Regions from separate parts of the Geobacter sp. DSM 9736 genome, predicted to be linked through region 1. Evidence: riboswitches for the same ligand, from Rfam matches in the RefSeq annotation. Region 1 holds a riboswitch; the other holds the start of a gene.

Region 1 (9,413 bases):
GATTCGCTCGAGGAAATCGCATGCGGCTGCCACGTATTCCGAATGGGCGAGTGGAATGAATTTTCCTTGGAAATAAAGATCTGCCAGGCGCGTTCCCCTAACTGCGTGCAACTGGTGAAGCTTGACGGAGTCGATGGGCAGCGAACGGATCAGTCCGGCGACCTGGAGGATGCTATCCCGTTTTTCTCCGGGAAATCCATGGATGAGATGGGTGCAGATGTCTATGCCTCTGCCGGATATGCGATCCACTGCTTCAAGGTATTCTGCAAGGTTGTGTCCGCGGTTGATGCTTTGCAGTACATGGTCATCCATTGACTGGAGCCCAAGTTCGACACAAACATAATGGGTCTTGGCGAATTCCTGAAGAAGGTCGATGGCTTCGTCTGAAAGCGAGTCGGGGCGGGTTCCAATCGAAATGCCGACCACTTCGGTATGTGCAAGGGCGCGGCCATAGAGCTCGCGAAGCAGTGCGACGGGAGCATAGGTATTGGTGTGCTTCTGAAAATAGATTATGAATTTTTCGCTGCCGAGCCTTTGCCGATGGTAAGCCATCCCTTCGGCCATCTGCACTTCTAGGGGAATCTCCGGTGTAGTTCTCCCGGGAGAGAACGATGCGTTGTCGCAGTAGATGCAACCTCCGGTGCCGCGACTGCCATCCCGGTTGGGGCAGGTGAAGCCGGCATCGACATTGACTTTGCTGATTCTGCACCGGAATTTCCTGCGCAGCCAGCTGCCGTACGAATTGAACCGCAGGTCGCGGTGTATGAGCGATAGATCCATGTAAGCGTGATCTTTTAAACGGCGCCGTTGAGACGGGCGATGAGGCTTTCAGCGGCTTGCTGCGGCCTGTCGGCGGCCAGAACCGCAGAAATGAGTGATATGCCGTGGGTTCCTGCGGCCATTACCTGATGTGCATTGTCGAGAGTCACCCCGCCCAGGCCAAAAACGGGTATAGTTAGCGATTCCGTTACCTGCTTAAGCTTGGAGAGGCCAAGAGGCTCTCCATACTGCGCTTTCGACGGGGTGTAGAAGACTGGGCCGTAGGTGATGAAATCTGCGCCCTTGTCCTGTGCGTTCATTGCACTTATCTGATTGTGGCAGGAGACACCGATCATCTTGTTTTTTCCAACCAGGTGGCGTGCCTTGTACAGCGGGATGCTATCGCCTCCGAGATGTATGCCGTCGGCATCAACGGCAAGCGCGATGTCGATGCGATCGTTTATAAAGAGAAGCGCTCCGTATTGAGCAGTCAGCTTTCGCATTTCGGTTGCCAGTTCAAAGAGCTCACGGCTTACGAGGTCCTTCTCTCGCAGCTGGACGGCCTTAATGCCACCGCTCAGTGCCTGCTCCACGCGGTCTAGCAGATTGCCCCTTGCCTGGTGCCGGTCGGTAATTAGATACAGTCTGAAATCGACCGGTAACCGTGGGCGGGGCATCAGACAAGGCCTTCAATGGGACTCGAGGCCGTCGCATACAGTTTTTTCGGAATACGCCCCGCGAGGTACGCAAGCCTTCCGGCCCGGACAGCGAGATTCATGGCGGTGGCCATGGAGACGGGGTCTTTGGCGCCTGCTATTCCCGTATTCATCAGGACCCCGTGGCATCCCAATTCCATGGCGATAGCGGCATCGGAGGCGGTGCCGACTCCCGCGTCCACTATCACGGGGACTTTCACGGTATCAAGAATGATGCGGATGTTGTACGGATTCCTGATACCGAGACCGCTCCCGATTGGAGCGCCAAGGGGCATTACTGCGGCACATCCTATATCCTCCAGCTTCTTGCATATTATCGGGTCGTCGCTGGTATAGGGGAGAACAGTGAAACCTTCCTTCACGAGGATCTTTGCAGCCTTTAGCAGTTCCTCATTGTCCGGAAAGAGCGTTTGTTCATCCCCGAGAACTTCGAGTTTCACGAATTCGGAAAGTCCGGCTTCCCTGGCGAGCCGGCAAGTGCGGATCGCATCTTCTGCGGTATAACAGCCGGCGGTGTTAGGAAGCAGTGTGTACTTGGATACATCGAGATGGTCCAGAAGGGACTCCTTGCTGCGGTCGGAAATGTTGACTCGGCGCACAGCAACCGTAATGACCTCAGCTCCTGATGCCTCAATTGCATCCACCATCTGCTTGAAGTCCGCGTATTTCCCGGTACCCACCATGAGCCGTGACGTGAACTCTCGGCCCCCGATTACAAGTTTATCTTCATTAGGCATCAGTAGCTCCTCTTGTTGTGTCTGCAGTGTTTATGCAAGATGCTCCGCCCCCTACGAAATGTACGATTTCAATGCGATCCCCGGATTTAAGACGCGTCTTTTCATATTCCATCTTGGGTAGGATTTCCAGGTTCAACTCAATTGCGATCCGGCGCGGATCTATGTCCAGCTCCTGCAGCAGTTCCAGTACCGTTGCCCCTTTCGTCTCCTGCAATTCGCCATTAACTGTAATCTGCATTACTGTTCCTTGTCGCCGAAAAAGAAATAGCCGCGGATGCGGCCATTATCGGTCTCAGCAAGCCGCTTCCCTACGCCGGCATTACCCGGATCAGGTACAAAGGGTTGTCCAGCGTTTCTGCAGACGGTTGCGTGATCAACCTGCAGAAACCATGGGACTCTCAGTCGAAACTCCCCCAGCGATTCTATTTAGTTGAGAATATGGGATTTTGCGGTGCTAAACTAGCAACAATGACAGCTGGCTGTCAAGCTCTTTTCCTCAGGACCGAGGCCGCGTGAGGGGGCGGATCCTACGGTGCTCATTCCTCTGCTTCATGCTTTTTTTTCAGCGTTCGGTGAAGTTCCTGGAGAGCTTCCTGCTCCTTTTTTATATCCTCGGTGCAGCGGGTCCAGCTGTGGTAACTTTCGAGGCTGAGAATGGTAAGGCCGGCTGCGAAAACTGCCCAGAAATTGGCTTCCATGGCGCCTGCAAAATGGTAGAAGAAAAAGAACCCGGCAAGATAGCCAACGTGGGCAATCCCGCTGCTGCTGGCAGAGCCGCTCGCCATTCGGGAGAGAATGAGAATAATTGCGGAAAAACTGTAGAGCATCAACGCGGCACTTATCATGTTTGAGGAAGGGGGGCGGCCAAGCAGCGCTCGGAACTGAGGCGAGAAAGAGGGTAGAAAATCGAAATCACGGACCGCTCCTATGCTCAGGGTGATGAAGAGCGCAAGCGAAAACAGGCCCCGGCTCGCTTTTGACTTAAGGCGGCGGATATTTTCAAGCGCTTCGACCTGCCTTTGTTGAAGTGCAGACAGGCCGTCGCTTCCTTTATCCCCCGAGGGGTGTGCGGTTTGGTTCTGCATCAGTCGGTGATTTCTCCGGCGGGGAAATGTAGATGATGTGGCTTCACCCGGATTTCTGCCTCACGCTGTTCCGGGCAAGTTCCAGCTCCTGTTCGGCCTTTTGCAGTCGCTGTGCAACAACGGCGACGTTGTCAGCGAGCGCTTTAAGTTCTCCGGTATGAGGGGGGGGCGCGGCATTTATATTACCATTCCTTACGGCCGCGGTGAATTCGATTATCTCCCGAAGCGGTACGAACACGTTGCGGCGAAGCAGAGCGCAGACTCCGCCGATCGTAAGTATCAGGACGAGGAAGCTGAAGATCATGAGCCTGCTGCGCATGAGAGAGAGTGCTTTCTGGAGCGGAGCGGATGAAACCCCCAGATCGAGTGTCCCGAGGACCTTCTGATTCGCGCTATGAAAATGGCAATCAGCGGTGAAGCAGACCGGTTCATTGTATACGGGAGCGGTAATGGCTATAACCTCGACCCCTTTTTCGTTCACGTACCGCCGCGCCTGCTGCATGACCCCCAGGCTGGCGGCTGGGACGGGGCCTGCGTGACAGCCGACGCATCCGGCTGCATTCTTGTCCACGAGCCTGTTGATCTCATTGTGGTCCTCGGAGAACATGACGAGGCCCTTTTTGTTGAAAATCCTGACATGCTCCATTCGCTCCTGCGCTCCCACGCTATCTATGATGTTGCGCAACGTTTCCCTGTCGGACTTGAGCATGGCGTAACGTGTGGATCTGATGATCGTGTCTGCCAGATCGGTTTCGTAGCTGACGGCGTCGTTGATCAGATCGTTCTTCATGTGGGAGTAGAGAAGTATGCTGCTCACGATCACGAAACCGGTTACGGCAACTACAACCGGCACGATGGCACGAGCGGTCAATGACTTGAACATACCATTCCTTTCAGGGGAGCGACAATTCCTGCGATGGGCAGGGGCACCGAAACTCGGTGCCCCTGCCAGTGGGGCTATTTGTGGTGGCAGGTATCACAATTGGCAGCGACGGTAAATGCGGTTTTGCCGTCATGGCATTTGCCGCAGGACTTCCCTTTCTCCATTTCCGTCATGGAGACAGGTTTGTTGCCGGTTGCAGGCTTGAAGACGCCATTGTGGCAGTCTCCGCATTTGTACATGCTGATATGGGTGTCGTGGCTGAACTTTACGTTGCTGATCTCTTTTACCTTGAAGGTGACGTCTCTCGTAGGGTGACAGGCCCCGCACTTGGCGACGCTGAAAGCAGTTTTCCCGTTATGGCAGGCTCCGCACGATTTTCCTTTTTCCATCTCGGCCATCGTGACCCGTTTGTTGGGTCCGGTTTCGTAGAGCTTCGTGTGGCAGGCGTCGCACTGCATTTCCTTGAGGTGCCTGTTGTGACTGAAAACCACAGGCCCTGTCTCGCGAATCTTGAAGGTTACGTCCTTCACCTTGTGGCATGCGGTGCAGTTGCTTAGGGGGAAGGCGGTCTTGCCATGGCACATGCCGCACGATTTCCCTTTTTCCATATCAGCCATGGAGTATCGGGTTTTCATCTTCATGTTGTCGTTATGGCATGATTTACAACTGACATTCGGCGATTTGGGAGATTTTTTCTTCAGATGCACCTTATGACTGAAGACGACCTTCCCTCCACCCTTGGTATCGTAGGTGACATCCTTCAGTTCCAGCGCTGCAGCATTGGAAGCACAGCAGACAAGTATTGCGGGAAGAAGCAGCCATCTGAATTTCATGTTTCTCTCCTTGCATAAAAATAGAATTGCCGGACCTTTTACAGCCCGGCAATTATAGAGCAATAAATTTCCATTTTCAATTAAATCCGATTAAGTAATTTCGTCCATGGACTTGTAGCTGTTCGAGGAAAGATTCTCATTCTGCATAGTGCTATACGTGGCGACGGAGGCAGGTCTATCCGACACCCGGTATCCCGTCTGCTTGTTCTCGGTTACCGGGACCGTTGCAAGTTCGTCAGCGGTCTTCCATGCGTAAAGGATCGGCAGGCGGTAAAGGATGAACCGGTACACTGTTATGTAGATGGCAAAAATCGTTATGCAAATGACAACTTCACGCCAATGCGGGATCTCTCTGTATGGGAGCTTCCAGTTGAAGGTGATGAGAGCGGTGTTTACCCGATTTAGAACTACGCCGAAGACTGTCAGGAATGCAGTGAATCGGACGAGTCCCACCTGCTTGTTTCTGATGGCGTGGGCGAAGAGGAAGAGCGGAAGAACTACGCCGATCCCCATTTCAAACATGAACCATTTACCCCACCCGGTGGTGAGATATTCCCACTTGTTGTCATGTGCGATTCCTATGAGCTTTATCGTCAGGTAGGTAGCGAGGCCCATGCTTGCGCCCTTTGCCAGAGCTATCTGAAGTTTTCCGAGAGTGTTCTTGAAAGTTTCGTCGCAGCGCCAGCCCATGAACTTGTTTGCGATGGTGCTGACTGCGATAACCATGCACAGACCACCTGGCAGCGATGATACGAAGAAGTGTAGCCACTGGAAGGATGCGGAGTACCAGAGTGGATGTACCTTGCCAGGAGCGTAAGTGAACAGCGCACCCAATGCCCCCTGGTGCAGGGTGGAGAGGATTATGCCGGCGACGGTAAGACCGAGGACGATCTTTTTCACCGCCCGCTTTCCTATCGGGAACCCAATCCACTCGAAGAAGGAAACGGAAACCTCCGCGATCTGGACAGAAAGGTACGTCGAGACGTGCCACGCGACCAGAAAAAGAACGGCTGCAGGCCCGAAGGACACTACCATCGGGTACGGTAGCCGCCACGGCTGCCCCAGATCCACCAGCAGGTACACGACTGCGAAGAAGTATCCGAGTAGGCCGTTGAGCAGTGCCAATCGCTCGATCGGCTCGAAATCGTGCCGCCCGAATACTTCAACTGTAGTCCCCAGTTGGAATCCGGAGGAGGAGAGCGGCACCATGGCGAACAGGCCGAATCCCAGGAAGAGTCCCCAGGGGTAGTCGTTGGAGCTGTGTGTTACCCATGACAGCCCGAAAATAAAGCGGCCGATAATTATCGGGATCCCGATAGCGAAGATCACGCCGAGTATCCAGTTGAAGGGATTGCGCAAGGCCTGGGTCAGGTACTGCCCCGGCGATAGACCGAGAAACAGTTTTTCCATGAGACTCCACTTCTGGCCTGAAGCCTTGTAGAGCGAATCTACCATTTCTATGCCGTGTGCTCTGTAGGTTTTCATTTGTGGGAGTCCTCCTGCGCTGATTTGGAATGATCATCGTGCTCATGCCCTTTGTTCTTAGTCGAGAGCAGGTGAAAGCCTGTGAAAAGGGCGGGCCAGATCGAGAGCACCATCGGGACGGTGCCGAGGAACTCCTTGACGTTGGAAATAATCGGTTCGTTGGCCATCGTGGTGTCAAATCCGACCTGATCGAAGGGGACACCTGACAGGTAGAGCCAGCCGGTTCCGCCAACCTCTTTTTCGCCGTACACGTGGTCTACGTACTTGTCGGGAGTTTCCCGTATCCGCTCATGAGCCCTCTTGATGAGGTCTTTGCGGTACCCGAATGTAAGAACCTCCTGGGGACAGATCTCTACACATGCTGGGGGTTTTCCGTATTTGACCCGTGTGTCGTAGCAGAATATGCACTTCTTCACCACCGGATTGAAGGCACTAGAGTAGCTGTAGCCCGGGGCGTTGAACGGGCATGCTATCATGCAGTTGCGGCAGCCTACGCAGATCTTGGGGTTGTAGATGACCGCGCCCTCTTTCGTCTTTGTATAGGCGTTGACAAAGCATGAAGTGAGGCATGCGGGTTCGTTGCAGTGGTTGCACTGGATCTTCCGGTAGACGGGTGCTCCATTGTTCTGTTGGTCGTATTTGTTTACGACGGTGTATGCATATTCATCCGGTCGGCGTTTTTCCTTGAATACGGATTGATCGGTGAAGGAGGTTTCCGGTTCCGGAAGCTTCTGCTCCTTGTTGCAGGCGGCTTCGCAGCTGCGGCAGCCGATGCAGCGCGTCAAGTCCACCAGAACTCCCATCGCCTCGGGATACCCCTCAAAGGAACCGCCACTCCAGGCTTTCTTAGACATGCCCACCGTGGACGCAGCAGCTCCGCATGCCAGACAGCCTTTCAGGAAATCTCTTCGTTTCATGGTTGTAGTCTCCTTCGGTTCGATTTCAAATCTTCAAGCATTTCAAATGCGAATCATCAGTGGCCGCCGTGTTTTCTTCCAGCGGTTGCCTTTGGAGCGAATGCCCCCGCTTTGTAAAGTTCGTCACCGGATTTGGTTCGAGGATGGCAGTCTTCACACCCTGTCGGACCACCCTTCTTGTCATGGCATCCGATGCAGTTTATGTGGTACGCACCCTTCAAGCCGGGCTTGTCGGTGTGGTACATCTGAGGATCACGGTCCCTGAGGCTGGCAGCGGCAAACGGTTCCCGGACATGACAGGATTTACATGCAACATTCTTGGTTTCACCACTGTTGCGGTGGCATCTGACGCAGTTGCGGTCCTCGAAAAGGGTTCCCGTCGTATGATGGTGACAATCGGCGCAGTCCTTAGTGAGGCTGATATGTTTCGCATGATCGAAGGGGACTCTCTCATAATATTGAACAAGGGAGTCTAGGTTTATCGTATCGGGCACGCTGGCACCCCGAGAGTCGAGTGGGACCAGGTACAGCATCAGTGCTGCAATTCCACCGATGAGCCAGTTCCTGACAGCATACATAGTTAGTTCTCCTTTATCGTTGGCATTACCATTCAATTGAAAGCCGGTGCCGAATCATCGGGTTAAAGCATGTCAATGGCTGGAATCATTGTTGTCCGATTTGTGGATGTAGCGGTAAAAAATCGGGAATCCGCAGAAAAAAGCGACGCAGATCAGGTACTCGACCCCTTTGATGTACTGGTAGAAATCTACAAGTGTGTACACCGATTTGATTTCGCCGATTGACTGAAAAAGTTCTGACATGATAGTTCTCCTCTCTTTTTTTATTTATGGTCTCTGAACGAGAGCTTTATTTTCCTGTTTCAGCCTTGGCTGCTTCACTTTTGCCTTCAGCGGTCACGACACTTTTGATCATTCCCCAAAGCGTGATGAGAGCGGGTATCAGCTGAGCAACTACCACCAGTGCGCAGAAGCCGAGGAAAACCAGAACGAGGATGCCGCTGTTGTAAACCTTGGTTGTTGATGCTGCAAATGCAGGGGTAATGGTCAGAAGCCAAAGCAGCAACGTGTTGAGAAGTAGCATAGTCCCTTTCATGACAGCCTCCTTTTGAATGTGATTTCCTCCTGCTTAATCTTACGCATCATTTTATTCAGCTAGCTCGCTGGCTCTTGAACGCACATTGCACGGCCTGCCGGATTTCTTCTCTGTCCTCCGGTTTGACTGGCTTGAGGGCGTGGTAGAAAATCCCTTCCTTGCGAAGTTTGCGGATCAGAGGTAGAGACATTTCGTTTGAAACCAGAATGATGGTCACGTCACGATTGCACTTTTTGAGTAGCGGTATGAGGTCCGTCGCCGTAATTTCATCGAACTCGCTGCTTATCAAAATCACCTGGGCCGTCTTTTTAAGGATTCCGTGGAGCGCGTTGGCTGCCGAGTTGGTTACAGTTACGTTGTATCCGGCCTCTATGAAAAGGTCCGCCATCTGTTTCCGGGAATCCAGATCCTCATCCGCTATAAGAAGTCCTTGCGTCATGATCAGCTCCTCTTCGCGTACGTAATGTGGCAGTCCCTGTGTATCGTCAGGTCCGATCGCTCTCGGTTCCCGTTGGTGAAGCCTCTTCTTTCACTGAAGAGAAAAGGCCCTTGATCATCGACATGAAGAGCATGGTGCCGGGGAAAAGCTGAAACACGACTATTAGGGCACCGAAGGCAATGAATAGCACCAGAATCAGGCTAAATCCTTCCGTCTCGGCTCCTCCGGCTGCATAAGCAGCAGAAGCGAATCCTGTAAAGATGGCAAATGGTAGGTTCTTGATAGTCGTTTTCATGGTGATCCTCCTTCGTGACCTGCAGAGGGACTTCCTTTGCGAGTGGAAATGCACCATATGTACCAGTATTAAAAATGTTTATTATTTTTATATTAACTATTTGAAACTCATCATTTTTTTTGTGTAGAAAGGCGCTATCGCCTGCAGGCTG
Region 2 (9,413 bases), 1.6 Mb from region 1:
TGGTCGTAGCCGGGGGCGATGTCGGTGACGAGCGGCCCCAGCACATAGAAAGGGGCTCCGTGGCAGAGACGCTTCTGGAGCAGGATGTTTGCCTCGATCTGATTGAGGGGCATGTGTCCGGGCCCTTCGATCATCACCTGCACTCCTGCTTCGCGTGCTCTCTGCGTCAATTCTCCAAGAATGATCAGCTCGTGGATCTGTGCGCGGTCGGTTGCGTCGGCCAGGCAGCCGGGGCGGAAACCGTCACCCAGTGACAGCACCATGTCATATTCCCGCGTTATCTCCAGAAGCTTGTCGAAGTGCTCATAAAGCGGGTTCTCCTTGTTGTTGTAACTCATCCATTCAATGGTGAAAGCGCCGCCGCGCGAAACGACGTCCATCACCCGTCCTTCGTTCCTCATGCGCTCTACGGTGCTTCGCGTCACACCGCAGTGGACGGTGATGAAATCGACCCCGTCCTCCGCATGCTTGACGATCCCTGCGAACATGTCGTCCACTGTCATGTCCACGATAGCCTTTTTCCTGGTCCGCACCGCATCGAGGGCGGCCTGGTAGAGAGGAACGGAGCCGATGCAGGCGTTGGTCTCGGCGATGATGGCCCGACGGATCTCATCCACAGGGCCACCCGTGGAAAGGTCCATGATCGCGTCGGCACCGCACGCCACCGCCACCCGGGCCTTCTCAAGCTCCTTGCTGATGTCGAGGTCGTCGGCCGAGGTTCCGATGTTGGCGTTGACCTTGGTCCGCAGCCCCTTGCCCACCGCTAGAGGGCGTCCGTTCTTGTGGGTTACGTTGCAGCAGATGATGCGGGTGCCGTCTAGGATGCCGTCCCGGATCATTTCCGGAGTTACCGCTTCGTTTCTGGCGGCTTCCTTCATCTCTTCGGTTATGATGCCCTTGCGGGCCTGGTCGAGCTGGGTCATGGTTGCTCCTCAAGCTTCTTTTCGTGTTCAAGCTGTTCTTGTGCCGCCAGGTAATGATTGACCGGTCCGTGACCCCTGCCTAGCGGATGGGCCAGCCGGATGGCTGTGGTAATGAATTCCTTTGCGCGTCCTACCGCGGCGGGAAGCGGTTCTCCCCGGGCAAGGAATGCGGCGATGGCCGATGCCAGTGTACAGCCGGTACCGTGGGTGTTTTTGGTCATGATGCGCCGGGTAGGGAAGCGCATGAAGCCGGTGCCGTCGAAAAGCAGGTCCACCGCGGCACCCTCCGTAAGGTGCCCTCCCTTGAGGAGCACGTTCCGGACCCCTTGGGCATGTAGGGCGCGTGCCGCTTCCTCCATTCCTGCTTCGTCATGGATAGTAACCCCCGTCAGCTGCTCTGCTTCCGGTATGTTCGGGGTGAGGAGATAGGTCAGGGGGAAGAGATGCTCCCGGATCGCAGTTACCGCAGGCCGGTCGACGAGCCGCGCACCCCCCTTCGCCAGCATTACCGGATCGATGACCAGGATGCGTTTGCCGAAGCGCTCAAGCACTTCGGCGACCGTCGCAGCTATGTCTGCCGAATGGAGCATTCCCGTCTTTACGACGTCAACCGGGATGTCGCTTAGAACCGCTGTTATCTGCTCTTCCACGAACGAAGGAGGAACAGGGCAGATGCCGGTAACTCCCCGCGTGTTTTGTGCAGTGAGAGCGGTAATGGCCGACGCTCCGTACGCGCCGAGAAGAGTCACCGTTTTCAGGTCCGCCTGGATTCCCGCGCCTCCACCGGAATCGCTGCCGGCGACGGTGAGGACTGTTCCGCGGGGCGGGGGGAGTCGCCGGTTGAAAAGAAGTGCCAGTTCAGCTGCCGCCACGGCCGGATTCGGGTCGCCCAGCACCGAAGATATGACAGCCACCGCATCGGCGCCCCCGTCCATAACGGAAAGAGCGTTGTCCCGCTTGATGCCGCCTATGGCTACCACCGGTATGCCGACTGAGCCCTTCACTTCACGGAGGGCCGCAGGCCCCGGTAGATGGGTGACTGTCTTGCTTCCCGTCGGATACATCGCTCCGAAGCCGATATAATCTGCGCCGTCCGCCTCCGCCTGCCGGGCTTCCCGCACGGTATGCGTCGAAACGCCTACGATCTTCTTGGGCCCGAGGATCTGCCGTGCGGCGAAGGGGGAGGTATCCTCCTGTCCCAGGTGCACACCGTCCGCGTCGAGCTCCAGGGCGAGGTGCGGGTCGTCATTCACGATGAACGGTATGCCGGCATCGACGCAGAGTGCTCGCAGCTCCCTTCCCAGCGCCACTTTCTCCTCGGGGCTATTCTTCTTGCAGCGGTACTGGAGTACAGCCACGCCTCCCGAAAGCGCAGAGCGCACCCTCTCCACAAGCCGCTCCCCTTCGTCCGTCACTAGATAAAGACCTTCGATTCGGGGCGTGCTCTCGTCATGGTCGATGACGAGACGAAGGAAGTCCTTGGACTGCTTGTTCATGACCATTCCTGTCGCTGAAAAACAAAAAGCCGCGACATGGAGCCGCGGCTTCGCAATCGTTGATGATTGGAAGAGGCGCCGCTTCCCTACGCCGGCATTAACCGGATCAGGTTCAAAGGGTTTGAGCACCCGGCTCATCTCAGTTCGAATGAACTCCCCCAGCTGGCGAAACGTGATAAAGCTAAAGCAAAAGCCGCAACGAGTCAAGGGTTATTGCTGCGGCTTATCCATGCTTTTTCTCGGGGGAGCAGGCCACTGTTCAAGGGGAGAAGCGTACTCTCCTTACCCGGCGTCAGCCTTTGAAGTCGAGTATGCAGCGGATCACATACTCCTGCTCCTGCTCGCTCATGCCGGTATAAAAGGGAAGGCGGAGGAGGCGGTCGCTTATATCCTCTGTTACCGGGCAATCGCCTGCTGCGCTGCCCGATCTGCGGCCCATTTCCGAGATGTGAAGGGGGAGGTAATGGAACACGGCGAGGATGCCCCGTGCCTTCAGATGCGCCATGAGAGCCTGCCGGACGGCCAGAGACGGCATGAGGAGATAGAACATGTGATACGGCTGGTCGCAGTGCGTCGGGACGACGGGGAGGCGAATTCCGAGGGCGCAAGCCCAGTCTTCGAGGCAGGTCGAGTAGCGCTCCCAGATCTTTCGGCGCATCCCCTGAATCCGCTCCCGGACCTCCAGTTGCGCATACAGGAATGCAGCGAGAATGTCCGAGGGGAGATAGCTGGATCCGATATCGACCCAGGTGTACTTGTCTACGAGTCCGCGAAAGAACCTGCTCCTGTCGGTACCCTTCTCCCGGATTATCTCGGCTCGCTCGATGAACCGTTCATCGTTGATGATGAGGGCGCCCCCTTCTCCGCAGTGGAAGTTCTTGGTTTCATGGAAGCTTTGGGTAGCAAGGCAGCCGAAGGTCCCAAGGGGCTTACCACGGTAGCGGCCAAAAAGACCATGCGCATTGTCTTCAACTACAGCAATGCCTTTACTTTCGGCGATGGCGAGGATTGAATCCATTTCGCAGCCGACTCCGGCGTAATGAACCGGCACGATGGCCCGTGTCCGTCCGGTGATCAGCGTTTCCAGCCTGGCTTCGTCCATGTTGAGTGTGTCGGGGCGGATGTCGCAGAATACCGGGCGTGCCCCTCGCAGGACGAAGGCGTTGACGGTGGACACGAAGGTGAAGGATGGCACGATCACTTCGTCCCCCGGCTGGATGTCGAGGAGCAGTGCCGCCATTTCCAGCGCATGCGTGCAGGATGTGGTTAGAAGTACCCGTGGGGCGGAGAGTTCCTCGGCAAGAAGTGAGTGACACTTTTTCGTGTACCCGCCGTCCCCGGAAACGTGGCCGTCGGAAATGGCGGCGGCTATGTATCCGAGTTCGCTGCCGACCATGTACGGTTTGTTGAATGGGATATTCATGATGATCCGTTCCTGTTTTTGTGCTACCAGAAGCGCTCGGTCTGGATGTACTCGGAGATATAGAAAATGATGCCGCTGGCTGCATGAAGGAGCAGAAGCGCCTGACATACCAGTAGACGCCAGCGCCTTTCCTGTTCACGGGCACTTCCTCCGTAGTGCCGAAGCAGAAAGAGAGCCGAGCAGATGAACAGCACGAACAGGGTTATTTGACCGCTCCAGACAAAGTTACCTTGATACATCCTGGGGCCCGATTCCGCAAGCAGATATGTGAATCCGCCGCCGAAAGCGAAAGCGAGCCACGCCAGGAGCAGCCGTCTGTCGCTGACTGCTTCTTTGAGATGAAGAAGCAGCACCGCCAGGGGGAACAGCAGGGAGAGGATGAACTTAGGCAGGAGCCATGAGGAGTAGACGGACATGACTGCAAACGGGGCGAGAACAATGGTGCTCTTTCCTTCATACACGCCCGAAATCTGATCCTGGCTATACGTAAACCAGTACTGGGCAATCAGCAGGACTGCCGCAGGGAGTAGAATCCCGAACCAGATGAGTCGCGAATCGAAGGTTCGGTTATTGAGCCGGCTGAGCCCCATCATCAGGACCGCAGCAGGCAATATGCAGATAGTGAAGCTCGGTTTGGAGAGGACGCAGGCAACCGTGATGCCGGCACAGAGGAGAATTGATGAAAGCCTAGCCCTTTCGACCCCATCAAAAGCGCGAGTCATGAACATGAATGATAGGAGCGCGAGTGGTTTGAGCAGGAGGATTGTCGGGTTGTGAAAGACGTTGGTCGCGATGTAGCCTAAATACAGATGTCCATCGAGAAGGGCCAGCAGCGTTACGGGTGCCGAGAGGAGAAGAGTGGCACTGATCACCCCCGCCATGACGGGAGCGGCTCCCTCATGTCGCAGAGAGATGAAGATGATCGCTGCAGTTGCGGAGGTGGAGGCCAGCACCACAAAGAAGGCGGTCCAGTCGAGCGGTGCGGGAAAAACCAGATGTACGGCCAGTGCCAGTGCCTGGAAAAGGAAGTGTGGCGTGATCACTTCCCGCTTCGTCAGCATCACGGCCGCAAGCTCGGTGTGTACGATGTAGTCGTAGGCGTGCCCCACCATTCGCGACAGGACCGGAGCAAACAAAATTGCGGCGGCAGTTGCAACCAGCAGGGCGCCTGTCGTCAGTTCCCTTCGAGAGATTGCAGTGTTCACTGGTCACCCATGCTTGCCCGGAACTTGGTTGCTTTGCAGTCGAGACTGAGGGAGAGAACGCCCAGCGGGCCGTTCACGAGGATAATTGTTGCTATGACGGGACTGGCGGCGGCGAGACTGTAGCGGAGGGAGAAACGTAGCGACTCTCTGAGTGTTCGTTGGCAGCGCTCCTGTATCATAATAGCCACCTGTGGTACCACAACTGGAGCAACGACGTCGTGAAGCCGCATTTCTGATAAAGACGTTGTGCATTGCAGTTTCGTCCCTGGGTCACTACCGTTACCCGCTCCATCCCTTGTGCGGCAAACCACTGAAGCGCTCCCCGTACGAGAGCCGGGCCGTAGCCCTTTCCCTGGAAAGCGGCACCCACTCCCAGAAGCCCGATCTGTCCGGTCTTTCCCTCTCTAAGGTGGCATGTAATGTAACCGGCGGGGGTGCCTTCCTCCCCGGCTGTAAGCACCGCGTCGGCATAGCCGCGGCAGCTGTTTTCAATCCAGGTGCCGTAGAGGTCGTCGCATCGCTCGGTGGGGAAGCGCTTGTCATAGTAGAAGCGGGTGTCACGGTGATTGATGCGTGCAATCGCTGCCAGCGGTTTAATGTCTGCTTCCACCGCGGAACGGACTGCCACCTTCTCCTGCAGTTTCTGCGGGAGATGCGACAGGTGCTGTTCCAGGGTGACACGGATGTCGGTCTGATGGAATTCCTGTTTCTCTGCTGCCAGGACCGTCTCGTCATCGTCGGCGTCTGCAAGGAAATACAGGCACTCTATCCCGTCCTTTCTGCATTCAGCGAGTGCCTCATCTGCCAGTTTTTCGGTGAGACGCCCGCCTTCGAGCCGCGCGATCCGACGACCGAAGAAGCCGGAGTCCCAGGGCAGAAACTCGATGTGGTGCTTGCTCTCCATCAGACTTTTTCCTCCGGGGAGGTTGTCGATCGTACTGCATAGGTCGGCCGCTCCATCATGCGGAAGTGCATGCGGGCCAGGTATTCCCCGATGACTCCCAGGGCTAGAAGCTGTGCACCGGAAAAGATTGCGATGATCGACGCGAGGAACGGAAATCCCGGGACACTACCTCCCTGAATTACATAGCGGCCTATGACGTACACGAGGATCAATAGACCGAAACACGCGCAGGCGAAACCGAGGAAGCTCGCAACCTGCAGAGGCAGAACGCTGAAGCCTGTCATCATGTTGAAAGCGTGGGTCAGGAGCTTCATGAAGGTGTAGTTGGACACCCCGGCCCGACGTGGCTCGTGACGCACCGGCAGTGCCGTGAAACGGGTTGTTCCCCAGGTGAGCAGGACATCGATTGAGGCAAATGGGCTGCGGTAGTCGGCGAAGGCATTTCTGAGATCCGTCCTGAAGACTCTGAAGGCGCTGATCTTTCGCGCAGTTTCCGCGCCCATGGAGTTCTGCAGGGCGAGTTTCGTCATCCGTGACGCCAGGTCGCGCCAGAGGCCGTGTTCTTCCTTGATGGGAGTTCCATAGACAACGTCATACCCTTCGGAGAGCTTGGTCAGGAGTTTCGGAATTTCTTCCGGAGGGTGTTGCAGATCGTCGTCCATGGTGACGATGAGGCTGAAACGTGCCGCGCGGATTCCGCACAGGAGAGCGTTGTGCTGCCCGTAATTCCTCATCATCTCGATGCCGCGAACATCAGGGTGCCGCGCGGCGAGGTCACCTATCACGCTCCAGCTGCCGTCGCGACTTCCATCGTTTACGAGTATCACTTCCGATGCAGCGGCCAATTCATGCAGCACGGGCAGGAGCTGCTCAATGAGGGCAGGGAGAATCTCGGCACTGTTATAAACGGGAATGACAACGGAAATTGTCGGGCGATCCATGATTTGTCCTCAGAGGTCGTAAGTGAACTGCCATCCCCAGCGGTCCTTTATGTGCTGGGAGATGCGCCCCTTGCTGACAGCGTACCTGTCGATGATTGCCTTGTTCTCAGGGACCTGTCGGGCGAAGGCGAGGGCCGTGTCGTCTGCATGGATCAATGCCCATTCCGGTGCGTCCAGCAACTGCAGGAGCAGAGGATAAGCACTGCCGTCGATGGGCTGCGTGCCCGGCAGCAGCATCAGGTTGATGTTGTAGTCATCCAGGACCTTCTGCCAACCGACTCCGAAGAGGACACGATCGTGAAGGGTTACGAACTCCTCGGCCAATGCACGCCCGTCCACAAAGACAGGATAGCCGGAATGGCACATGAGATAGCCGCCCCAGGCGATGTAGTTGAAGATTCTTCCTGCAGGCTTCGCCTCTTCGAGAAATTTCACCGCCTGGGCCGGAAAGGATCGCTCTGCTCGAAACTTGAAGACATTCCGGTAGTCGGCGGTCGCGGCCCAGATTGCTGCTACGGCTAGCGGGATCAGTGCAAGCCTCCTCTGCGGCTGCCAGTCCGGGAGGTAGGGGATGAGGAGTGGTGCTGCGAGGACGAAGAATGGAATGTACCTCACACCGCTCATTGAGATCCCCAGCAGAGCGATGATGACGAGGAGGTGCGGAAGTGCCATGCGCCTGACGTTGAGAATCACGGTGCCGAGAGCTAGAAGCAGGAGAGCCCAGAACCAGTAATCGAACAGATGGCTGCGCCAGGCAAGGGCAAGGGGGGAGACGTATTCCGTGACCTGGCTCTTGTAGGCTGTGGAGAGGTTGAAGAATTCAGTGAAGGCTCTGAGGCCGTTGGGGTTGAGAAGGGGAGCGATGAGCGCCGCGAGTAGCGGCACCAAGGGGAATTTCTCGAAGGAGGAGGCCTTTCCCAGGGCGGTGTCTCCCAGCATTCCGGCGGCGTACAGAACCAGAACCACCTGTCCCAGGATGAACGAGCCGTGGCAGTTGCTCCAGAGCAGCATGACGGCAGGGAGAAGGATCGCAACCTTCAATCGGTGTTCCGTGCCGGTGCGCAGCCGCTCCAGCAGCCAGAGCATCAGAGGCATGAAGACGAAGGCGAAAATCTGGGGCCGCTCGTTGGGATAATTGCGAAGCACGTTGCCGGCCAGGAAGAGAATGATCAGCGGCCAGATTCCCCTCTTCAATCGGCATCCCCACCAGAAGAGAAATGCGAGGATGCCGGTGTAGATGGCGGCGCGAAAAGCCACCATGCCCGCTTCACCACCCATGTTCCAGATCCCGGCGAGGGCCAGCTGGCCGAGCCAGTACTGTTTTAGCAGGAATGGAATGCGGTTGGAGTCGGGGCGGAACGGATTGACGTCCTTAACCGTGTAGGAGAACGGGTCGGCGGAGGGAAGAGCCTTGTTCTCCCATATCCACTGCCCCGTCTTTACATGCCAGAAGAAGTCTCCGTCTCCAATGGGAAAGGTGAACAGGACCGCAAAGACTCCCAGCAGCAGGAATGCTGCAAACCATCGTCCCTGAATATTTTCGATGGTCGCCATCGGTCCTTCCCCCTTCCGCGGCCATGTCCGCAGGAATTTTCTTGTAAACCAGAAACTTTTAACGTGCAAGTAAAAGTTGGCTCGGTGATTCCTCCCCCCTTTTCCTTTACAGGAGCGTGATGAAAATGATAGAAATGCGTGACCTCCGATAGCCACTCCTTCCTGGATATGAGTGTTCCACATATGGACAGCAGACCCACCATTGCCGAAATCGACCTTGCTTCACTTCGTTACAACTTCTCCGTCATCAGACGTACCGTACCTTCTTCATGCGGCATCCTCGCAGTAGTTAAGGCCGATGCTTACGGCCACGGCTTCATGGACATAGCAACGGAACTTGAAGGGCTCGGCGTAACCGCTTTCGGCGTTGCGTTTCTGGCGGAAGGAATCCAGTTGAGAAAAAGCGGGATAGACCGTCCCATCCTGATTCTGGGAGGGGTATATCCGGGGCAGGAAAGGAAATGCGTCGGATTCAACCTTTCCACCGTCGTCTTCGATCTTGACCAGGCGCGTCGGCTGGATGCCACGGCGGCGAGGCTTTACCGGAAGGCGAGGATACATGTCAAGATCGACACCGGGATGGGGCGTCTTGGTATCCGCCATAATGAGGCAGCCGGTTTCTTCAGAGAGATGAGCAAGCTTTCCAATATCGAGCTGGAAGGCGTGATGTCCCACTTCGCTTCAGCCGACGAGCTCGACGAAGCGGGGGCAGGTTATACCGGACGCCAGGTCGCCGCGTTTGCAGAGGTCGTGGAAGCGGCAAGAAGAGAGGGGTTCTCGCCTTCTTACATTCATATAGCCAATAGCGCTGCGGTCTTTGCACAAGAACTTCCTTTCTGCAACCTGGTGCGCCCCGGCATCACCCTTTACGGAGCCCTCCCTTCCGGAGATTTCCACGGAAAGATGGAATTGAAGCCGGTGATGCGCCTCAAGAGTGAAGTTGCGATGCTGAAATGGGTCGAGCCGG

The links. A riboswitch is a leader RNA that binds a small molecule or an ion and turns the genes downstream of it on or off. The one in region 1 is predicted to bind thiamine pyrophosphate.
Region 2: linked by a shared signal. The riboswitch ahead of thiD (bifunctional hydroxymethylpyrimidine kinase/phosphomethylpyrimidine kinase) and the one ahead of thiS (sulfur carrier protein ThiS) in region 1 are both predicted to bind thiamine pyrophosphate.

The regions. Positions count from the first base shown of each region.
Region 1 covers NZ_LT896716.1:3,888,785-3,898,197, forward strand. The annotation lists gene CFB04_RS17445 (TIGR01212 family radical SAM protein) at 1-780, opposite strand, end outside; gene thiE (thiamine phosphate synthase) at 795-1,436, opposite strand; gene CFB04_RS17455 (thiazole synthase) at 1,436-2,212, opposite strand; gene thiS (sulfur carrier protein ThiS) at 2,205-2,450, opposite strand; TPP riboswitch at 2,501-2,637, opposite strand; gene CFB04_RS17465 (menaquinol oxidoreductase) at 2,749-3,297, opposite strand; gene CFB04_RS17470 (HAMP domain-containing protein) at 3,341-4,180, opposite strand; gene CFB04_RS17475 (cytochrome c3 family protein) at 4,255-5,013, opposite strand; gene CFB04_RS17480 (polysulfide reductase) at 5,104-6,498, opposite strand; gene CFB04_RS17485 (4Fe-4S dicluster domain-containing protein) at 6,495-7,415, opposite strand; gene CFB04_RS17490 (cytochrome c3 family protein) at 7,472-7,993, opposite strand; gene CFB04_RS18160 (hypothetical protein) at 8,066-8,236, opposite strand; gene CFB04_RS17495 (hypothetical protein) at 8,283-8,528, opposite strand; gene CFB04_RS17500 (response regulator) at 8,584-8,967, opposite strand; gene CFB04_RS17505 (hypothetical protein) at 9,014-9,262, opposite strand.
Region 2 covers NZ_LT896716.1:2,275,591-2,285,003, reverse strand. The annotation lists gene thiC (phosphomethylpyrimidine synthase ThiC) at 1-923, opposite strand, end outside; gene thiD (bifunctional hydroxymethylpyrimidine kinase/phosphomethylpyrimidine kinase) at 920-2,419, opposite strand; TPP riboswitch at 2,486-2,589, opposite strand; gene rffA (dTDP-4-amino-4,6-dideoxygalactose transaminase) at 2,712-3,842, opposite strand; gene CFB04_RS10350 (hypothetical protein) at 3,866-5,047, opposite strand; gene CFB04_RS10345 (hypothetical protein) at 5,044-5,226, opposite strand; gene CFB04_RS10340 (GNAT family N-acetyltransferase) at 5,223-5,951, opposite strand; gene CFB04_RS10335 (glycosyltransferase family 2 protein) at 5,951-6,892, opposite strand; gene CFB04_RS10330 (hypothetical protein) at 6,902-8,446, opposite strand; gene alr (alanine racemase) at 8,630-9,413, shown strand, end outside.